Linked DNA regions of Natranaerobius thermophilus JW/NM-WN-LF. The protein of the gene in region 2 binds, or shares a complex with, the protein of the main gene of each other region. Links are inferred from orthologs where the notes say so. Each region holds a gene or a part of one and is shown on either strand. Other genes may lie near its edges.

What was found.
Region 1: the proteins of trxA (region 2) and NTHER_RS04960 are in contact, whole or in part, in an NMR structure (PDB 2IPA), measured with the Bacillus subtilis proteins. The link is inferred for Natranaerobius thermophilus JW/NM-WN-LF from one-to-one orthologs.

The regions. Positions count from the first base shown.
Region 1 is NC_010718.1:1,025,841-1,037,809, reverse strand. The notes cover bases 5,244-8,174. They hold NTHER_RS04960 (arsenate reductase ArsC), read right to left. Parts: upstream 6,951-8,174; coding sequence 6,537-6,950; downstream 5,244-6,536. Other genes in these bases: NTHER_RS04955 (NAD(P)/FAD-dependent oxidoreductase), read left to right, coding at 7,257-8,174; NTHER_RS04965 (radical SAM/SPASM domain-containing protein), read right to left, coding at 5,244-6,299. In the rest of the region: ltrA (group II intron reverse transcriptase/maturase), read right to left, coding at 1-953; lgt (prolipoprotein diacylglyceryl transferase), read right to left, coding at 1,730-2,575; NTHER_RS04980 (hypothetical protein), read right to left, coding at 2,781-2,981; NTHER_RS16440 (LDCC motif putative metal-binding protein), read right to left, coding at 3,022-3,156; NTHER_RS04975 (cupin domain-containing protein), read right to left, coding at 3,410-3,760; NTHER_RS04970 (DUF1028 domain-containing protein), read right to left, coding at 3,783-4,667; more of NTHER_RS04965, read right to left, coding at 4,941-5,243; more of NTHER_RS04955, read left to right, coding at 8,175-9,191; NTHER_RS15150 (UPF0182 family membrane protein), read left to right, coding at 9,273-11,969. UniProt on the Bacillus subtilis protein: Catalyzes the reduction of arsenate [As(V)] to arsenite [As(III)]. In vitro, can dephosphorylate para-nitrophenyl phosphate (pNPP).
Region 2 is NC_010718.1:151,021-162,757, reverse strand. The notes cover bases 622-3,320. They hold trxA (thioredoxin), read right to left. Parts: upstream 2,284-3,320; coding sequence 1,960-2,283; downstream 622-1,959. Other genes in these bases: trxB (thioredoxin-disulfide reductase), read right to left, coding at 2,310-3,239; ku (non-homologous end joining protein Ku), read right to left, coding at 1,077-1,856; NTHER_RS00780 (ATP-dependent DNA ligase), read left to right, coding at 622-1,073. In the rest of the region: more of NTHER_RS00780, read left to right, coding at 90-621; NTHER_RS00760 (YigZ family protein), read right to left, coding at 3,351-3,983; NTHER_RS00755 (flavodoxin family protein), read left to right, coding at 4,160-4,735; NTHER_RS00750 (RNA polymerase sigma factor), read left to right, coding at 4,785-5,348; NTHER_RS00745 (hypothetical protein), read left to right, coding at 5,345-6,694; NTHER_RS00740 (M3 family oligoendopeptidase), read right to left, coding at 6,776-8,557; NTHER_RS00735 (FAD-dependent oxidoreductase), read left to right, coding at 8,739-10,049; NTHER_RS00730 (ferredoxin family protein), read left to right, coding at 10,065-10,358; nrdD (anaerobic ribonucleoside-triphosphate reductase), read right to left, coding at 10,488-11,737. UniProt on the Bacillus subtilis protein: Participates in various redox reactions through the reversible oxidation of its active center dithiol to a disulfide and catalyzes dithiol-disulfide exchange reactions.

The DNA.
Region 1 (11,969 bases), 870 kb from region 2 along the record:
AGCTCTTTTATGATTTCGGATAGATTTCTACCATGATTTCTTGGTGTAAGAGTTCTGACTTTTTCTTTGAATTTCTGTATCTTTTCAGGCTGGATGGATATGTTTTGACTCCTTATGATAACTCCTAGGTAGGGAACACCTTTGCGGTCATTTGTTATGTGAGTTTTCTCTTTATTAACTGTTAGTTTTAATTCGTCTTCTAATATTTCAGTAGCTATATCTTTATATCTTTTCGCTTGTCTTGGTGTGTAGGCGAATATTAAAATATCATCGGCATATCTTACTATTCGGATATTGCGACTCTTCATTTCTTTATCAAATCTGTCTAGGTAAATGTTGGTTAGTAGTGGTGATATCACTCCACCTTGAGGGCTCCCTATTTCTGTGTCTTCTATGGCTCCATCTTCCATTACTCCGGACTTCAAAAACTTCTTTATTAATTTGAGAACACTTCCATCACTAACTTTCTTGGCTACTTCTTCGATAATCAACTCATGGTTTAATTTATCAAAGCATTTAGATAGGTCCATATCTACTACATGTCTTAGATTGTATTTATTAATGAACTGTTCTGATTTAGCTATTGCTTTGTGACATGAGCGATTAGGCCTGTATCCGTAGCTTGACGGGTGGAAGTCTGGATCAAAAATCGGTTGAAGTATATTTAAGGTTGCTTGTTGGACTACCCTGTCTTTTACGGTTGGAATCCCTAATGGGCGAGTACTTCCATCTGGTTTGGGTATCTTAACTCGCCTCACAGGTTGTGGTTTGTATGCGCCAATTTTAAGGTCATGATGAAGGGTTTCCAGATTTTCTTCTAGGTTGGAGCCATAAGCCTCCACGGTTACCTGGTCTATGCCGGGTTTACCTTTGTTAGCTCTGACCCTGCGGTAGGCGTCTTCTAGATTCTTTTTGGAATAAATCTTGTCTATTAAACTGTACCATTTCTTCATCAATTGCACCTTCTTTCGCTGTGTGCCTTCCCTCTTTCTACACTTTTAGTTGTGGTTTCTTTGAACGTGCTTAACGGTGTCTCTAGCTCTTTGGCAATCTTACCTATCAGGGTACGCTCTACTTCCACTAGGCGGACGGTAAAGCAAGTAAGCTCGTCACCACCTGACTTTCCGTTCCCTTTAGCATTTCAGCTTCAGTTTTCTTCCTACCTAAAGTGTCTACTCGAGTTCTTGCTACACTCTTTGGTCTACTTTCACCCCTTCACACTACATAATTCCCCTTTCGGTCATTATGCACCACTACAACCAGGTGTAGTGTCCTTTCGGTTTTATCCTCCAGACTGTTACCAGCTTTCTTTGGCCGAAAGTTCTTCACTACTACGGGTTCATCTGCCTCCTGCACTGCTTTAGTTAAAACTCATGTTTCCACTTGTCTTAACTTTACTTGTCGTCACAAGACAATACAGGTATCTCCCCGGTTAAGTCTGCTTGCCTGAATTTGAACGCATCCGTCCTAACCTTTTAGGTTATCCAGCTTTCGGGCTTTCCCATAATTTGCAAGGTTACCCACCTAAAAGGCCATCCTCGGTTTGTTCTCACTATGTTCCAAATTCCCCCTTCAGCTTCCTTCAGACTCCACCGTCACCGGTGACGCCCTTGCCTTATGGTTGTCTTCCTGCTGGTTAGGTGACAGGGTTTCTTTCAACCCATCGGCGCGGCAGGCATGCCGGGCAAACAAAAAAGACAGGAGCAAAACTCCTGTCTTGATTCAGTATTTAAGCTACCCATCCTCCCCACACTGAATAGTAGATAAAAACGGAAATTAAACTTAGTATTACTACTATAATCAGATTTAATATCTTTTTAATTCCAAACTGATTATTGCTAACATCTAATAAAGCTCCTTCCTGCTTTCTGAAATAGCTGATTATCAAAGCAGCTATGATGAAAATTAAGCTCAATAAATGAGAAACAGATAACTCACCAACTATGGTTGGATTGACTCGAAAGATTTCAACTATCCCTCTATTAACAGAAAAAAGAATTATATACCAGAGAAAAATTTGTCCATGGTAATTCTTTACTTTTCTTTTCTCCCATAAAATAAAAAATACTACAAAATTCAAAATCACTTCGTAAATTTGGGCTGGATGAACAAGAACCCCTTCATAAACTACACCCCAAAATCTGTGAGTTTCCATTGGTTTTCCGAAAACGTCACAACCTATTCTACCTATTGCTTGTCCAAGTATTAAAGCTGGTGCAAATAAGTCAGCTAATTTCCAAAAATCCAGTTTATACTTTTTAACATACCATATACCAAATAACAAGCCACCTACAATACCACCGTGAACTGATAAACCACCCTGATGAATCATAAATATCTGCAGTGGGTCCTGTAAATAATGAGCCGGATTATAAAATAAAATATATCCCACTCTTGCACCAACTATTACAAATAAAAACATATAAATTGCCATATCTAAAATTGTGTTTTGATTAAATTCGTTACTATTTGAAGCCTCTCTGTAAATCAACCAAATTCCTGCTAGGACCCCTGCAGCTATTGTAACCCCAAAAAAGTGCACTGGAATATCAAAAATCCAAAATAATACTTTCATCTAATACTCCTTTCTATTCAGCATAATTTCTAAATGTCCAAATCAAGAAATTTTTAATTAAACATTTTTTTAAAATATTTTTAGTGAAAATTAAGGTTTTACGTTAGCATACTCAACTTTGATGTAGTCATCCAAAAAAAGAGAGTTGTCAGAGACAACTCTTAAATATGAAAATCATTTATATTTTCATCAATGTTTAAAAGCTCTAGTTCGTACCATGGCAGTATTCATACATCTCTTTTAATTCTGATTCCGACAACTCTGGATGATGTTCTTGCATGAATGGCATCATTCTTCTAAAACCTTGACTTATATCATTACTATTTACACCTTGACCCATCACTACCGTTCCGGTAGTAAAAACTATCACAACAGCTAACACAACTCCTATAATTTTTTTATCCATTAGTTAGACCCTCCCTGTAAAATTTAATTATCTTGCTTTTTCATTCTTTTTCTGACTTTTTGTCTGGCAATTGATCTTTTTTCTGCTTATTCAAATCACAACAGTCAAGCTTCTTTTTATCACCAAATTGTTTCTTATTAGTCTCTTCTAATTTTTTTAAAAACCTTCTTAAAATACTAATAAAATATCACCCCTATCTTTTGACAATAATTAAATGAAATTATCATCCATCATAAATTGTGGCAACTTTTAATCACTCCAATAATATAAGATAATCAAGTTCCAAATTAAATTTCCACTCTTTTCTATTCCCACCCCCTATGCCCCGGGGTATTAAATTGTATTTATAGTGTAACAGGTATACCCCTATAAGTCAAATAAATTTTTAGGGATTCAGGATGTAGCGCTATATAGCGCTACATCTGTTATCACAAGTCAACATCAGTTGTAAATTTGTCATCAGATGGTGCTGGAGAAATTGTCACGTATAAAACTAAAGTCTTTTCTCCCAAATTATCCACTGACATCTCTTCCGGACCATCTAATTGAACCAAATTATCCTGGCTAATTCCAATTGACTTATCATCATAATTTAAATTAGCACTTCCTTGAATAACTTTGATTAAGACAGTTGAGCCAAAATGAGTATGCCTAGGAAGAGATTGCCGCTTAGCAATGTTTAATATAAAAGTGATTACATTATCATCTTTAAAAATCACTCTTTTGGCAACTTTCCCTTTAGGTTCTTGTATATAATCATTAAGTTCAAATTTTTTCATTACTTCTACCTCCTTTAGGTTTTTAAGTGTAATGCTCAGGCTCATATGAGTAATAAGTATTTACAATTTCATTGATAATTTTCCCATTAATGAAATTTCCTTTAAAAACTTCATCTTTTTTATACCCCTTTTTGACACTAAAATTCTCAATAACACTTTCCATGTTCTCATGAGGTGCTAATGTTTGATCAATTTCCTTAATTTCTTGTAAGATAATAACTAGCTTTTTTTTGATTTCAGTATCAAATTCAAAATATTTGTCACTGTGATTTTGGGCGAACAGTATTCTGTGTAAATTTTTCAACCTGTTTAACTCCAATAGAGGTGACTGACTATCATCGACGCGCAAATCAATGTAGCTATTGCATTGGCCAAACATATTTTTTGCATTTTTTTTAATTAATAATGCTGCTGACTGAACTCCCCGTCTTTCTCCTCCCGCATTTTGGGCTCCCTGAAGTGAAGCCACCAATTTATCGGCTAAATCCCCTTCAGCTGTTTTAAAGCCTCTCACCATTTCATCTAATACACCCTCCCCCACCAATAAATTGCCCTGGCATACAAAGTTTGTATCTAATTTATGTCCTGCAAACCCAATACATTTGTTGCCTGTATGGGCAGACACATTACCCTGGGCATCTACCACTCCCACTTGTCGATAATCCGATTGAGGATCTTCCGAAATTAAAGTTTCTACAACCTGCTTAGCGTCCTTGCCGTTATTGATTAATTCAAAGGCCCGAGTACCATACATTGAATTTGTCTTGGCCTGAGTGGCAATGGCTCCTGTATTAGAGCTAACCCAAGGAACCAAGGCACCAACTGATAAAAACCTCGATTGTACACCAACGCCCCATTCTTGAAATTGCGGATCATATGCAGCAATAGAATAAGTACCAGTACCCATTTGATTCAATCTAGTTACCTCCACTTGTATAAATAAATCGGACCAGATTTTTAGCTATTCAGATTTTTTCGCTATCTTGTAATTTTATTTTGTCACACAACCGTAAATTTAAATCAGAATCTAGTTATAATTTTAAGCACAAAAAAACAGAGAGTTTTAAAACTCTCTGTAAATTACACTCAAGCTTTGCACATCTCACCAATAATTACAATTACCTGTGGACGCTGGTAATCAAAAAAGGCATGCAGGTACATCCGTTCTCTCTTTACTATATTACTCGGACACTCTACCCGAGGCTATCTCATCGGCGGCTTTCTTCCAGGAAGTTGCCACCTTATCCATTTCTTCTGCTTCTTTTCCTGTCAAGATAGTATCTGAACCACTGTCTGTAGAAGTAGCTCCAGTTTCATCAACTATTTCCCTTAATGCATCTGGAACATCAATTAATGGGCATGGTCTAAGATAATTTTCATCAAAGGGTTGGCGTTTTTGATAAGATTTGAAAATTGGTGTTTGAAGTATTTCTTTTAAAGATTTGTCTTGAATATTTTCGACGGCAAAATGGATAAAAGCACAAGGCTCAATGTCACCTTTAGCTGTGATGTGGAAATAACGCCTACCACCAGCAATACATCCGCCGCTCAAATGACCATCATTCCAAAAATCTGCAAACTTCAAAGGTTTGCTACTACGAAGACTATTAACCCGTTCCACAAGTTGTGCCCTTTGCTCAGCAGTTAACATTAAAGAAAAATCAGGTTCCCTACCAATTGGGATATAATGGAACGACCATCCGTATAATGCACCTTTATCTATCATCATGTCAATAAATTCTTCAGAAATCACTTGTTCGCAATTCTCTCTAGTTAAAGTCACACTAAAACCAAAGGGAACTCCTGCTTCTCTTAAATTTTCCATGACACTGGAAACTTTATCAAATACCCCTTTACCACGACGTTCATCAGTTAACTGTCTGTCGCCTTCAATACTGATAGCAGGGCTAATATTACCTAGTTCAGCCATTTTTTCGACTTTCTGTTCATCTATTAATGTCCCATTTGTATATGGCATAAAAACAACATCATCATGTTTTTCACACAATTCTAACAGGGGATCCCATGCAAAAGGTTCTCCACCTGAAAGTGGTATAAAATATATTCCCAGTTCTTTACCTTCCGTAATTAATCTATCAACTGTTTCAAAATCCAGCTCGTCATGATGATCGTAGGTACCAGCCCAACAACCTTTACACCTTAAATTACATTTACTAGTAGGATCTATTAATATTGCAAAAGGTACACTTACTCCAAGTTTTTCAGACTCTTTCAATTGTTTGGGAACACCCATTAAGGTAGCATTAAGGAAAAAATTCACGATTCCTTTTTTTCGAAAGGTCTCGTTTGTATTATTAAATATTCTTTGAATATATTTTTGAGTTACTGGATCATTTTCCAAGTAGTCCTTAATATTGTGAATTATCTGACGATGATGTTCGGCGATGGGAGCCTTTAGGATTAAGTCAATTCCTCGGTTCATATTATTAAGTGGATCTTTTTCTAAGTAAGAAATCACCTGTCGAAAAATCTTTTCTCCCAAAAACCTCTTACCTAGTTCCGTTCCACTGATGACCATAATCCTCTCCCCCCTTTGAGATACAAGTACTCAAACACCCTTACCTATTCATATGTAATTATAACAAAAATTTGCTAAAATGGCCCCCTTTTTGTAGAATGATTTGTAAAATTTTTCATAAAATTACATTCTACATTTAGGGAGCCATCTCCTTCAATATAACATTTATTTCCCTTTTGCCAGTTTTTGAGGAATTTGACTTACTTTAAGATTTTACATTCCTACTAAAATTGTCAGCTAATTGAGCTCAATCTCCCCCTGTTCAATTCTTTGAGCAAGATCTTTAACTTTTCTTTCAATTTCTCTTGCTGTCCTCACAAATTCCTCTTGGGATTTACCAGAAGGATCATCTAGTCCCCAGTCTTCTTCATGTTTTGCAGGTAAATATGGGCAAGCAACATTACAACCCATCTTAATAACTACATCTATATCCGGCAATTCAGATATCAACTTTGAATACTGATCTTGATTCATATCTACACCATATAAATCTTTGACTACTTTGACAGCATCTTGATTAATTTCAGGCTTGGTTTCCGTCCCCGCCGAATAAGAATCAAACACATCGGATGCATACAACTTACCCAAAGCTTCAGCCATTTGTGAACGACATGAATTATGAACACAGATAAAAGCTACTTTTGGCTTCATAAAAACACCTCTCGTTAAAGGAACTCTAATTTTATTTTTGATACCGCACTTTCTGTTGACAATAACTGATAATTATTAAATGATTTTAATTTAGATTACCTGGATTTTAATCTTATGTCAAATTATATAACAAATTATAGAGATTAGGAATTTGATAATGTTAATATGCAAACACTAATTTTAAAATATAGGCGCTGTTATAGTTAGTTGTTGATGCTGAAATTGAAATTTTACAGTTATCAACATTCAATTAATACAGCCTAAAAAAATTACAAGTTTGCCATAACAAATTAAGGAGTTGATAAATTGAATTTTCCAAAATTATTTCAGCCAATAAAATTAGGGACAATGGAAGTTCCCAATCGATTTGTAGTCCCTGCCATGGGTACTAATTTAGCTAATCCAGATGGAACCATTTCTGAAGATTTGATCGCCTACTGGGAAACCAGAGCTAAGGGTGGCTGGGGACTTTTAACTGTGGAAGTTACAGCAGTTGATTCCCTAGGTAAAGCTATCCCAAATCAACCAGGACTTTGGGATGACCAATTCATAGAAGGATTTAGCAATTTAGCAAAAGCAGTGAAAAAGCACGATGCAAAAATAGCCGTGCAATTGCATCACGCAGGAAGGCAAACCACATCGACTACAATTGGCGATCAGCCTGTAGCTCCATCACCTTTAAAATGTCCTATTTGCAATGAAATCCCAAGAGAACTAAGCCGAGAAGAAATTTATGCTTTAATCGACTCTTATGCCACAGCCGCTTATAGGGCAAAAATGGCGGGAATTGACGCCGTAGAAATCCACGGTGCTCACGGATATCTGATTGCCCAGTTCATGTCTCCCCATTCCAATAAACGAGTCGACGAATTTGGCGGTACTTTTGAAAATCGCATGAGATTTCCCAAAGAAATTGCTAAAAATATTCGCCGTAAAGTTGGATCCGGTTTCCCTGTCATTTTTAGACTTAGTGCCGATGAAAGAGTAGCTGACGGCTTGACAGTACAAGAGTCCAGGGCAGCAGCAAAAATAATGGAACAAGCGGGTGTAGATGCCATTCATGTTTCTAAAGGGGTCTACGAAACTATGCAGTATATAGTTGCTCCTTCTGATGTAGGTCCAGGTTACATTCTACCTGATGCCGGTGAAATAAAAAAATCAACAAATCTTCCTGTAATTGGAGTAGGTAGAATTAATACACCCTATATGGCAGACGATGCGATCACAAGAAATCAGGCTGATCTACTCAGCTGGGGCAGGCAATCCCTGACAGATCCTGAGCTACCTAATAAATTAGCTTCAGGGAAAACCGACGAAGTAGCACCTTGTATAGCTTGCAATCAAGGTTGTATTGGCTACATTTTTGACCCAGATAAATTACAAATCAGTTGTCTAGTCAATCCTTTCTGTGGAAGCGAAAGAGAAATGGAAATAAATAATGCTCCAGAACAAAAGCATGTGGTAATCATAGGAGCAGGTCCAGGCGGTCTGAAAGCTGCGTGGATATTAGCGGAAAGAGGCCATCAAGTAACTGTCTTTGAAAGCCGTTCAAAACCAGGAGGTCAAATGGAGTTAGGAGCTTTTCCACCAGGAAGACAGGAAATAACGAAATTTATCAATTATTACTGGCATATGGCATTGAAAAATGGAGTTACCTTCAGATTTAACACAGAAGCCACTGTTCAAGATATAGTTGATGAAAATCCCGATAGCATAATTCTGGCTACAGGCGGTAAACCTCTAATTCCAGAAAATATATCTGGAATTAATCAAGAACATGTAGTAACTGCTTTAGATATACTCATGGGAAAAATCACTCCTGAAAGCCGAGTTTTGATAATAGGTGGTGGCTTGATTGGATCTGAAACTGCAGATTTTCTAGCAATGAAAGGACATAAAGTAACTCTTTGTGAACAGGAAGCAGAAATTGCAACGGATATTCATGAAGCCGTTAAATACTTTTTGATTCAGAGACTCCACGAAAATCAGGTAGATATTAAAACTGGCACAAAAATAATCGAAATCCAAAAAGATAAAGTTATTGCAAGTATCAATGGTGAACGCCATGAGTTATCTGGACATGAAACGATAGTTCTAGCCGCGGGAACTGTTTCTAATAATCAGCTAGGTCCTGAGCTCTCAAACAAAGTCAACAACATTCATGTCATAGGGGATGCTAGTGATCCTAGAAAAGCCATTGATGCAATAGAAGAAGGGGCCAGAGTAGCTTTGAATATTTAATTAAGAAAATAGACTTCTAGTTAATAAACAGGGTCAAACTTAAATTGGCCCTGTTACCCTTAGATTTCAGGAGGCATAACTATGTTTTGGAAAAAATATCGTAATTATATTATTTTGGCAATTATAGCCTTAATTCTCTTATTTAGCCGAAGATTCGCCGTTATCGTGACTGATATTCAATGGTTTCAAGCTCTAGATTTTTTTGAACTGTTTTGGAAACCTATTGCTATCCAATACCTTTTTTCGATAATCGCCTTCATTTTAGGAGCAGTTTTCATATATCTTAATTTAGGTCTTTTAATAAATAATTTAATAACTCCTGAATATGAGACTAAGTTTTATGAGACGGGTTTAGCTGAATACGCTGATGTCATAACATCCATGGGTAAAATTGGAAGATTAATCATTTCCATAATAATCAGTTTTATCTGGATTGGAAGTTTTGCTAATATTTGGGAAAACATCGTCTATGTGATAGGAAGTCAAAGTACCGGTATTGTTGACCCTATTTTTAATATAGATGCGGTTTTTTATTTATTCCATTTACCCTTTTTACAGAGACTAGTAAGTCCAATTTTGGCTTTACTGATTTTAACAATTATAGCTGTTTCAATAATTTATTTTTCAAAAGGCCTGTTATCATGGACGATATTTCGTAAATATTCGCCATTACAGGCTCCTGCTTTAAAGCATCTCAATTACCTTCTAAGTGGAATATTTTTAATACTGACATTCCGGTTTATATTGTCCTTATTTAATCTTATGTTCTCTCCTCGAGGTGCAGTTTACGGTATTGGATTTACTGATCTATACATATCAGCTCCCGTATATATTATTCTTGCATTATTGTCTATAGCCAGTTTGGTATTGACATTAGGTAATTTTAAATGGAAAAAATACCGACTATCTCTTTATTGTTTCGGAGGTATAATTGCAGTTTCTATTCTCGGCGGTATAGTAGCTACTGCTGTTCAATCAATCGTTGTAGCCCCTAATGAACTTACTCGAGAGGGACCATTTATCAATAATCATTTAGAAATGACACAAAAAGCTTACGGTATTGATGATATTACTGAAAGAACCTGGGAAATTGAAGATAACGAAAATGGCACTGAAAATACTATTGAGAATAACGTTAATGAAGATGAAGCTAATCAAATTGAAGAGGATCTGGATCAAGAAGAGGGTGTTCCTCAAGAAGAAGATGATGCTCCCCAAGAAGAGGGTTCTCCTCAGGAAGAAGGAGTAGCAGCTCCCGAAATCATTCCAGAAGTTATTAACAATGTCAGGTTACTGGATTATCGTCCTCTGAGAGACGTCTATCGGGAAGCTCAAGAATATCGACGCTATTATCATTTCAATGATGTAGATATAGCTAGATATACTATTGATGATCAATATCACCAAGTTATGTTGGCAGCGAGAGAGATGGATGTGGATCGTCTTCCAACAGGTGCTCAAACGGCAGTTAACAGGCATTTAAAATATACACACGGTTACGGGCTAGCCATGAGCCCAGTCGGAGATTTGACTCCAGATGGGCTTCCTCGTTATTTCTTCCAAGATATGCCCGTACAAGATCATCTCGATATGGGATTAGAGCGGCCGGAACTTTATTTTGGCGAACTAACCAATGATTTTGTGATTGTTAACAGTGAAGAAACAGAATTTCATTATCCTGGTCAAGAAGATGTAGAGTTAATCTATGAAGGTGAATCAGGCATTAACATGCATTTTATGAACCGATTGTTATTTGCCCTGAGAAAATTCAATAGTTTCATACTCTTTTCAGGGGAGTTTTCATCGGAAAGCCAAATCTTATTCAACCGTAATATCAAAGAACGTGTAGAGCGAATAGCACCTTTCTTAAGATACGATCAAGATCCCTATCTTGCTGTAGCTGACGATAGACTTTACTGGATTATGGATGCCTATGTGGAAACCAATCAGTTCCCTTACAGCCAACCCTTTGAAGATAGTACTAATTATATTCGAAATCCAGTTAAGGTAGTCATAGACGCTTACAGTGGTACTGTGGATTTTTATTTAATTGAAGACGATGAACCCTTCACTCAAGCACTGGATAGAGCATTCCCTGACCTATTTTCCAACCTGGATGAGTTATCTAAGGAATTGAGAGCCCAATTCCGCTATCCAGAAGATTTATTTAGTGCCCAGGCCCATATACTACAAAATTATCATATGGAAAATCCCGTGATTTTCTACAACAGGGAAGATGCCTGGGATATTCCTACTGAAAACTACCAAAATGAAACTATTACCATGGAACCGTATTATGCCACTTTAAATTTAGGTGAAGAAGAACGGCCCGAGTTTGTCCTAATGATTCCCTATACTCCTGTAGAGCGGAATAATATGATTTCTTGGTTAGGTGCTAGAAATGATGGAGAAAATTACGGTGAATTGGTTCTGTTCAGATTCCCTTCAGGCGAACATATCTATGGCCCTCAACAAATTGAATTCCGAATAGATCAAGATCCCCAGATATCCCAACAGATCAGTTTATGGGATACCCGAGGATCAAGGGTAATCCGTGGAAATTTACTAGTAATTCCTTTAGAAAACGGCATCCTGTATATTGAACCTTTATACCTCCAAGCTGAAGCCAGTAGTTTTCCTGAAATGAGAAGAGTCTTAAGCTTTTGGCAAGGAGATCTAGTTATGGCCGATACCCTGGATGAAGCTTTGGCTATGCATGGAGTAGACCCTGAAGAATTAGATTTGGAAGATCCTGATGATATTGAAGATATTGAGGAG
Region 2 (11,737 bases):
AGCATTTTTTAGTGAAATGAAATTTAACAGTTATCAACATTCAACTTTAATATAGCTATATTAAAACTATATCACTAGGGGTGGTAGCAATGGAGTTTTTTCAAATCCAAGCTATGGAGCCAATACCTAGACAATCAGTACCTACAGGAGATGATTGGTTCTATCAAATAAAATGGGATGGAATTAGAATCTTAACTTTTTTTGATGGAAATTCCATTAAACTTAGAACTAAAAAAGGCTTTAAAAGAACAACTGAGTACCCAGAATTAAATGAACTAACTAAAGAGTTCGGAAATACCACTTGGTTATTAGATGGAGAAATAATTGTCGCAAATCAAACAGACAAATCAGACCACCCCAAATTTATTACAACCAATGAATCCTGTGAGGAAGTTGGAGCTAATTTTTTTCATGTCCTTAAAAGAGATAGAACCAAGAATCCAACCCAAAAGCTTTTAAAAACTTTCCCCGTGCGGTATAAAGTTTTTGATCTATTAATGATTGATAATCAGTGGCTAGTAAATGAACCCTTTATAAAAAGGAGAGAATTACTCAACAAACATTTTAATAATAACAAGTTCTTACAAATAATTCGTTCTTATTCAGATGGATTAAGTCTTTTTAATATTACTAGCCAACAAAACCATGAAGGTATTGTGGCAAAAAAAAGTAATTCAATTTATCATCCAGGAAAAAAACACAGTGAGTGGTTTAAAATAAAACACCTCAAGTATTTACAAGCTTATTTAGGAGGCGTAATAGTCAAAGAAAACCAAATAAAAAGTTTATTACTAGGACAAAAAAGTGATCTGGCTGATTACAAACTAAACTATATAGGAAGGGCTAGTACTGGCCTTACTCAAAAAGAGTTAAATATGTTAAAAGATTTTGCTTTTAAGAATAGAGTCTCTAACTCTCCCTTTGGCAACCTATCTAAGGTGGATTTAGAACTAGCTGATTCTAAAGAATCTGTAGTTTTTTTGTCTCCACAATTAAAGCTACAGGTAAAATATACTAATTGGACTCCAGGAGGAAATCTACGGCATCCTGTTATAAATGGTTTTATAATTTGAGCTCTATCCGGATTTTTCTTTGACTAAGTCAACACTTTTTTCTAATGCCTCCATCAAATTGACAACACGTTCGTCTTTAGGTCTCTCTGGAATTGTTACATCTTCATCATGAATTTTAGCCTTAATTAAATCCATGAGATGCTCACGGTATTCGTCCTGATAGTTCTCTGGTTGAAATTCCCCTTCTAAACTGTCAACTAATTGTCCAGCCATCTCTAATTCCCTTGACATGACCTCTGGCTGCTCTTCAATCTCTAGTTCTTCTTTAGGATTTCTGACTTCATCAGGGAAATACATAGTTTCTAAAGTCAAAACTTCGTCATAAATTCTAATACAAGATAAATTAGACTTGGATCTAATTACAACTTTACAAACTGCAACTTTTCCCTTTTCTTTCAACACTTGTTTCAATAGTTGGTATGGTTTTTCACCTGTTTCTTGAGGTGTCAAATAGTAAGTTTTATCATAGTAAACTGGATCTATTTCTGATAAATTTACAAATTCAACAATGTTGATAGAACGTGCTTCCTCCTGGGGCAATGCCTCAAAGTCTTCATCTTCTAGTACTACAAACTTACCTGGTTCATATTCATAACCTTTGACTATTTCTTCATAAGGCACTTCCTTTTTACAGTTTGAACAAACTCTTTTATATTCTACGGGAGCATTACAGTCCCTGTGGAGGTATCTAAATTTTACATTCTTTTTTTCGGTAGCAGCGTACATTTTCACAGGAACGTTAACTAAGCCGAAACTAATTGCTCCTTTCCATAAAGGTCGCACTATCTTAAACCTCCAATTTTTTAGTCTTACTGTTAGCATTCAACGTAACTAATAAAATAATACAAAAAAACCCGTCCTAAAGACGGGTAAGTCAATTAATTGATTAAATATTTTCTTCTATTTTGTTTTGCAGTTCTTCACGTGGTAAGTAACCTACTACCTGTTCCTGAACTTCTCCATCTTTAATCAATACCATTGTTGGAATACTCATAACACCGTAATCACTTGCAGTATCTGTGTTTTCATCAACATTTACTTTACAAATTTTAATTTTTCCATCCATTTCTTCTGCAAGCTCTTCTAATACTGGGGCAACCATTTTACATGGACCGCACCAAGGAGCCCAAAACTCAACTAATACAGGTTTATCAGCTTCCAGTACCTGCTCCTTAAAGTTTGTATCATTCACTTCTAAAATTTTTGACATATTAATCTCTCCTTCCATTTTTAAAATTATGATAATAATTTTTCAGCGTGAAAAGCAGCAATTGCTCCATCAGAGACAGCAGTAACTATCTGTCTCAATTCTTTTTTTCTGACATCACCAACAGCAAAAACACCCTTCAAATTAGTCTCCATTGTTTCACTTGTAACTAAATAGCCATCTTCTAAATCTAATTGATTTGAAAGAAAATCTGTATTAGGATGAGCGCCTACATAAACAAATATTCCTTGACAATTTAGTGTCTCACGAGCCTGGGTGTTTACATCCTCCACCAATAGAGATTCCACTTTTTGCTCGCCTTGAATTTCCTTAACAACTGTATTATATTTTATTTCTAAATTTTCACAATCAATAGCTCTTTTCTTAAGATACTCTACTGCCCTCAACTGATCCCGTCTGTGAATTAAAGTGACTTGACTGGCTAGTCTACTGAGATAAAGAGCAGATTCTACTGCCGAATCTCCGCCTCCAACTACAGCAACATTTTTGTTTTTAAAGAAAGCTCCATCGCAAATAGCACAATAAGAAACCCCTCGACCCTTTAGGTTCTGTTCCCCAGGAGCCGATAATTCAGTAGGGCTTTCACCTGTGGCAATAATTACAGATTTTGCTTTATAGACTTCATCTCTTGTTTTGATCATTTTTTCAGATCCAGAAAGATTTGTTTCAATGACTTCTCCCATTTTTAGCTCGGTCCCGAACCTTCGGGCTTGTTTTTCTAATTTTTGTGCCAATTCTACTCCAGTAGTTCCGTCCGGAAATCCGGGAAAATTATCTACCTCTTCAGTGTTTAATAATTGTCCTCCTGGAGCCATGCGTTCAATCATCAGAACCTTTAATCCTGCTCTTGTGGCGTAAATTGCAGCGGTCAGACCTCCGGGGCCACTACCAATGATTGCTACATCATAAATATTTTCCCGATCAAATTGATCCGTCATTACATGCACCTCCTGATACCCCTGGGGGTATTTTGATTGTAACTGTATTTTTTCCTATTGTCAAATGCTATGCTAAAAGTTAGGCGATTCAATTCATATGTAAGCGACAATTTACAAGTATAACTGTTTTGTTTCCCAAATTCGGCCTTGACCAGCTGTCATATTTTCAACAAAGTTTGTAAATTCTTGAACCTGATTTTCTGGAACTGCTACCATTAAGCTGACTTTTTCCATAAATTCTGTATTTCTCAAGAGCCAGTTTGTCCTTTCACCAATTTCATTTTGAATTTTTCCCAATTGTGAGTAATCAACTTCTATTTTAAGTTCACTATGTAAACTCCTTGTTACAATACCGGCTTGTTCTACACCCTCTTTAGCACTGTTACTATACGCTCTAACCAATCCACCAGCCCCTAGTTTGATACCTCCAAAATATCTTGTGACTACTATTGCCAAATTCTTTAGATTTTGATTTTCTATTACATCTAAAACTGGTTTACCGGCAGTACCGCTTGGCTCCCCATCATCACTTTGACGCTTTATATCTGACTTTAAACCCACTCGATAGGCGTATACGTTGTGGGTAGCATCACTGTGTTGTTCCTTAATAGTATTTACAAATTCTTGGGCCTTTTCTTCGCTATCAACTGGGGCAACATATGAAATGAACCTTGATTTCTTAATATATAATTCAACTTCGGAGTTTGATTTTACTGTGTTATAACTCGTTACCAATTTTATCACCTATCTTTTATTTTTCATTTTATTATAATTAATTTTAACATTTTGATAGAATTCCGTCAGTCTGAGATGCTAATTTATATATTCCATATATAAAAATGTTTTCCTTTAATTCTCTGAAAAGAATTCTTTTTATATTATATAACATGCGTTATACTTTAAATGGGGGTGTAGAGGATATGCAAATCTCTATTTTCTCAGGAAGTCCTAGAAAGACGGGAAATTCTAGTATTATAGCATCAAAATTAGAACAGGAATTTACAAATCTTAATAATAAAGTTACCTGTGATATAATTAAAGTATCAGATTTAAATATTTACCCTTGTACAGGCTGTGAAAGTTGCAGCAACACTAGCCGTTGTGTAATCCAAGATGATATGCTTGAAATTTATAAAAAAGTGCAATTAAGTGATGTGATTGTTTTCGTAAGTCCTATTTATTTTGGAAGTATTACAGGACAATTAAAAATTCTTATCGATAGATTTCAGCCTTTTTTTGCCGCTAAATATCTTAGAAAACAACCTATTATTCCTTCTTCAAATAACAAAATAGCTTCTCTGATTGCTGTCTCAGGTATGGATAAACAGAGATTTTACGAAAACGCACAGGAAATTATTAAGGTCTTTTGTATAAACTCTAACATTAAATTAGGACCTGGCCTATACCTGGGCGGGGTAGACTATGCCGGTGAAATTAATGATAAACCACTCTTAAAAAATAAAGTATCGGAGTTGGCACAACTTTTAATAGATTAGTGTCGTCTTATAATGATGCCAGCTCCTTGTAAGAAAGGATGATTTCCAATTGAAGGAGCTGTCAAAACAACAATTGGCGGAATTAATATCAAAAGCTAGTCATAATGAACAAGCTTTTGAACAGCTATACAATTATTTCTTTCCAAAAATTTATCAATACATTTATTATCGAGTAAATAATAAAGAAGTAACAGAGGATCTTGTATCTGATATTTTCCTTAAAGTTTTACGAAATTTGAAATCTTTGAAAAAGCCCGAAGATTTTCAAAGCTGGATATATTCTATTGCACGTAATGCCCTGATAGATTACTACAGAAAAAAGGGTAGAAAAAAAGAAGAGGCTTCTGAAGCTATATCCGATGATGAAACAGTTCTGATAGATACACCCGAAGATCATGTATTACTAGAAGAACATTCAAAAGAAATTTTTAAACTCCTTGAAATTTTATCTATAGAACAACAGGAAGTTATTCAATTAAGATTTGTAGATGAATTGAAAATTAAAGAAATTGCCAAAGTATTAGATAAAAGTGAAGGAGCTATTAAAGGTCTTTTATATCGCGGACTAAATAAACTATCCCGCCACCTAGACAGTAAGGAGGTGCAATCATGAGCACCGACGGTAAAAATAATAACAAAAAGCAAGATTTAAATACACAAAATAACTGTGACATCATCACCAATGAAATCAAAGAAGAGATAAAAGATTTAAATGAACAAGAACTTGAATTAGTCAAGAATTTATCGCAAATAACTCCGTCCCAATCTAGTCCTGACTCAGATTTTCAGGAACAATTAAAACAACAATTACTTGAAGAACATAGAGCATTAAATAAGCACCGTAGTTCTACTAATTTTTTCTCTTCTATTTTACATTTCCATAAGTACAAATTTATTGGTGCTACTGCGGCAGCTTTTTTAGCTTTTATTATCGGATTCGGATTATTTGCTCAAGATAATTACAACGATTTTTATTTTACCGCTCAAGAAGAAGAAAAAGAATCCATGGAGTTAACAAAAAAGGATGATGAAGAAACAGAAGTAAAAGAAGAAGCTGATGATGAGGGAAAGTCTCAATTAGAATTTGATAAAGATGATGAAAAAACTGACATAAATATAGCACGTGATACTAAGGACCTTCCTGAGACCAAAAAAACAGAACAAGAAACTGAACAATCAACTGTAGAGCCCAAGGAAAAGGATAAAGAAAAAAACATTGCCGAAATAGAAAAAAGCGAACAAGACGAAGCTGAACAAGAGTTTCACATTACCAAGGAAGGAGATAATAAAGAGAAGGAAAAATCAGAGGAACAAGAAACTGAACTTTTCACAGCAAAAACAGATGATCAATTAACACAAGAGTTGGAATCAATACTAGAAGAAATGCCAGAATCCTTCCCTATTTATGAAACAGATAAACAATCAATAGAAATTAAGGATTTGAAAGATAATTTTTCGTATATAGTAGCTAAAGAAGATTTCCCTCTAACCCGAAAAGCAGTCGAAAATTCTGTGGAAAACTTAGTGCAAGATTATCAAGAAAGTGATAATCTACAAATGCATGTTTCGGTAGAAAAAGTGGACATTGAGAAAACTGATGATAAAGAAAAAAACAGTCTAAAGAACGAATCAGAGTTAAAAATTTTCAATTTAGCTATTGAACACAAGACAAAGGACAATTTTTCTATTATTCTCGATCGAGATAATTATCTAGTAGTTACTTCAGACGGTGATATCACTGATGGGTACTTAACACAATTGGCTGATTTAAACAAAGTATCAAGAGAATCTACCAAAGAATTAAAACAATTAAAAGAAAAAATCACTGATAAAGGGTTTGCTGTAGGACAAATCAAAACGGGTTATCAGTTGAAAGATGGTCATAAATTAGTTCCTATTTTATACGAAGAAGCTAACGGTAGACCCAGGGAAGATAAAATAATTGCACTTGTTCCATAAAAAATCAACAATTATAAAAAGTGGGGGTCCATTTTAATGGACCCCCACTTTTATTTGATGGACATTTAAAAGATTAATTTATCAATCTTTTAAAATTGAATTTAATTTGTCAACATCAGCAATACAATTAGCAACTGCTTCTTCCCAAAAATCTGGTTTAGTCAGATCAGTACCCATATGTTTCCAAGCTAGCTCTTCCACTGTCATACTACCCGTATCTTTTAACAATTTCTTATAAATTTCCGGAAAATCTTCAGGCGAATTCTTGTATAGAGCATAAATTCCCATACTGAATAAATAACCAAATGTATAAGGAAAATTATAGAATGGAACCTTGGTCAAATAAAAGTGTAGTTTAGTAGCCCAAAACCTGGGATGCCAGTGGTCAAGGGAGTTCAAGTATGCCTTCCTTTGAGCTTCAACCATTAATTGATTTAGCCTATCTACATCTACCGGGCCAGCTTCCCTTTCCCGATAAAAAGAAGTTTCAAATAAAAATCTGCTATGAAGATCCATGAAAAAAGCACAACTTCTGCTTATTTTATCATCTAACAAAGTTATCATTTCTTCTTTACTCTGGCTAGCCTCTATTGCAGCATCTGAAACCACCTGTTCAGCAAAAGTAGATGCAGTTTCGGCCAGGGTCATGGGATATTTGGCAGAAAATGAAGGTAATTCCTTTAATGTCCATTGATGATAAGCATGGCCTAGTTCATGGGCTAAGGTTGCTACATTTCTAGAAGTACCTGAATAAGTCATAAATATTCTGCTTTCACCACTCATAGGGAAAGTAGCACAGAAGCCTCCCGGACGCTTATTTGCACGATTTTCTGCTTCAACCCATCTGTTAATTAAAGCCATTTCTGCAAAATCAGCCATTTCCTGGCTCACTTTTTCAAATTGATCAATAATAAATTGAGCACCTTCCCCGAACTCTATCTGAGAGTCATCACTAGAAAGAGGGGCATTTCTATCAAACCAGCCGAACTTTTCCAAATTTAAAAACTGCTTTTTATTCTCATAATAATCAGTGAAAGTTTCTTTGTATTTGGAAATAGTATCCCACATAGTTTCAATGGTTTTTTGGGAAACTCTATTAATAGTCATAGCTTCATACAAAAAATCATCCCAATGACGGTGTTTATACAAATTTAAGCGATAACCGGCAAGGTGATTTAAAGTATTGGCAATTAAGTGTTCTTTATTTTGAAAAGCTTCCTCTATTTTTTGCCCTATTTCAAATCGTACATTTTGATTAGGGTCAGACAATAAATTATGGGCTTGGCCTACAGAAATTATTTGGTCTTGATATTGAATTTCTATATCGCCTATTATAGTATGATATAATTGTCCCCATCCATGGTAACCGTCTACAGCCAGGTCAGCTGCTAATTTTTCTTTATCTGGTGCCATTTTATTCTTACCTTTAGCTCGAAGTTCTTCCATAAAGAATTTAATAGGATTAATTTCTTGAGAGTTTATAAGTTTTTGCCAATCTTCTTCCCAAAACTCTTGTACAATGGATTCTAAATCAATCATAACTGCCTCTAATTTGGCCTCAAGCTGGCCAAGATATGCTTCTAGTCGCTGGGCTTCTTTATCTGTTTGGTCTTGACTAACCAAACATCTAATAAAAGCTCCAACTTCTCTCAATTTATCTCGAGTATCCTGACATGATTGTACTAGATTGGAAACTGATTTGGTATCAACTATTAATTCTGAAGATTTATTGGCTAAATCTTTTAGTTCCTGTTCTAATTCAGACATCATTTCTTTTAATTGGTAAGAGTCGCTTCCTCCTGAGAAAATTTTATTTAAATCCCAGGTTAAACTTAATTTGTCATGATCATCTAGCCTATTCATAGCTTATACCTCCTGGAATAAGTATATAATTCATAATATTGTTTAAATTCTATAATTATAGCTGCAAACCTTCATAAGTTGGTGTTAAAATTTAATCTTATGTACACACTAATAATGAAGATGAAATCTCAACACAATAACAACTACAACTAATCAAAAAATTGGCAGGTGTTTAGTTACTATGAAGGAATATTACGATGCTATAGTAGTAGGAGCAGGTCCAGGAGGCTCTAGTGCAGCTTATCATATGGCTCAACAGGGATTAAATGTAGCTTTATTCGAAAAAGGTAATAAACCTGGTGACAAAAATGTTTATGGTGGTACAATTTATCGCAGATCAACCCAGGAAGCTTTTCCGGGTTTTTGGGAAGAAGCTCCCCTAGAAAGGACAGTCATCACTGATGAAGTCTGGTTTTTAGAACATGATTCAGCTGTCAAAATGGGATTTACTGGTTTAGAATTTAAAAAACCGCCTTATAATAAATTTACTGCTCTTCGATCCAAATTTGATAATTGGCTAGCTGAACAAGCTAAGGATGTAGGAGCAGAATTATATACAAACACTTTAGTAACTGATCTATTATATCAAAAGGGTTTCTTGGCTTCAGGAAAGCGTATCAAAGGCGTCAAACTTTATGATGGTACACAAATAAAAGCTGGTGTTGTAATATTAGCTGAAGGCGTGAATGCTCCTCTAGCGCATCAGGCGGGTTTAAGAAAAAAATTACCCACTAATGCCTTTACTCTTTATACATGTGAAACTCTTGCTTTATCTCCTAAAACCATTGAAGAACGCTTTGAATTGGAATCAGGTGAAGGAGCCACTATTGGTTTTGCAGGATTCCCTACTAGTGGTAGTTCAGGTAAAGGTGGTTTGTGGACGAATCATGATAACCTTTCGATTATCGTTGGTGGGCGTTTAAACGAAATGGTTTCAAAACAGCTCAATCCTCACCATATGCTAGAGCGCTTTAAATCACATCCTCTCATAAAACGCCTACTTCATGGAGCCGACTCTTTGGAATACAAAGCTTATATGATACCAAAAGGTGGTTATAGTCTGATGCCTAAACTTTTTAGTGATGGAGTACTTATTGTAGGAGATGCAGCTATAATGATTAGTGGTCGTCGAGGTACAGATTTGGCTATGATATCAGGTAAAAAAGCCGCGGAAACGGTAGTTCAAGCTAAAGCTCGGGAAGATTTTTCAAAAAAATCTTTAGCAAATTACAGCCATAAACTTAATCAACAATTTTTTATGAAAGACATCAAAAGTAAAACCAAGGAAAAAGATTACTATCTTAAACATCCTGATGCAGATTATCTTGTTAACAGTCTCATGAATGAAATAGCTTATGAGTTTTTCACTGAAGATCTCAAGGAACAAAATGAAAAACAAAAATTACTTTTTAGTAAAGTTTATCAAAAACAGCTACCTATAAAATCTTTTGTAGATTTAATTCAGGGTATCAATCATTGGAGATTTGGTTAATTGGAGGTTTATTGCATGGATTCTCGCAATTTAAATTTAAGAGATATGGTACAGTTTGTTACTATAGTTCCTGATAGTCAAACCCATATTTATTTAAAAGAGCCAAATTTATGTGCTGATAAGTGCGACCTTAAACCTTGTACTTATATTTGTCCTTCCCATGTTTACTACTTTGATGATGATAATCAACAAACATTAATTGATTATAAACGATGTATAGAATGTGGCGCATGTATCTATGCCTGCCCCCTTGAAAATATTGATTGGCACTTTCCACGCCCGGGATATGGTATCTTTTACAAATATTAATGCTATTAAAGTTAAGTAATTTACTTTTAAGAAAAATTAAAACCAGATAACAGAATGGGTTTTGTTTTGCTAAGCCTACTAAATTAATAAGGTTCCCCATAGAGTTTCTGGGGAACCTTTCACTAGTTTTTAATTTTGATCATCTTTTGTTTGAAAACCCTGTAGATGACTGACTCTATTTAAACATTCATGATATTTACCATCATTAAAACCAGAAGTTTTTCCTTCCCCCTCTTCATCGGGGATTTCTTCTAAAACACCCAAATAACCTGTAACTCTTCTTACTCTTTGAATTCTACGTGAACCACAAACAGGGCATGTCTCCGAATCTATCACTCCATTATTTGCACAATTTAAGCACTGATCTACAGGAAAGTTAACAGAAAAGTATCCACAGTCATTATCCATAGCAGCATTTACTAGCTGTTCAAAGGCATCTATATTGCCTTTAGGAGCAGCATCTAATTCTACGTAATTAATATGACCTGCAGGAGTATATTTGTTAAAAGCTGATTCCTTTCTAATTTTTTCATAAGCGCTTATAGAATACTCAACAGGAATATGGAATGAATTAGTATACCATTCTTTATCAGTAACCCCTTCTATCTCTCCAAAGGTCTCTCTGTCAAGCTCTGTAAACCTGCCGGACAGTCCTTCGGCTGGAGTAGCTAAGAGACTGAAATTAAGGTTGTACTGTTCAGACGCTTTTTTACAAATATTGTCCATAAATTCAACAATTTGCAATCCCTTTTTAAAGGCCTCTTCGGATTCACCATGGTGCTCACCTATCATGGCCTTTAATGCTTCTGCGAGTCCAATAAAACCAATGGATAAAGTCCCATGTTTCAAAGCTTCTTCTAAAGTCTCTTCTGACTCAAAGTCTTCACTATCCATGTAAAGTCCTTGCCCCATAAGAAAAGGAAATTCTTTGGCCTTTTTATTTTTTTGGATTTTAAATCTATCATATAATTGATCTGCAACCAACCAAATAGTGTCTTCTAACCGTTGATAAAAATCACTCGGACAGCTTGTTTCCAAAGCTATCCTAGGTAAATTAATAGAAGTAAAAGAAAGGTTACCTCTACCTTCAGTAACTTCAGGGCCTCTTCTGTTTGATATCACCCGAGTCCTACAGCCCATATAAGCTACTACTTGAGGATCTTCTTCCCTATAATAAAAGGGTGCATTATAAGAGGCATCCTGATTAGAATAGTTTGGGAACAAACGCTCACAAGAAACTTCATGAGCCAAGCGGCGCAAATCGTAATTTGGATCCCCTGGTTCTTTGTTCACTCCAGTTGCCAAGGAAAAAATTAAATTAGGGAAAATTGGTGTTTCCCCTCTACCCAAACCTTTCTTATATACTTTCAGTAGCATTT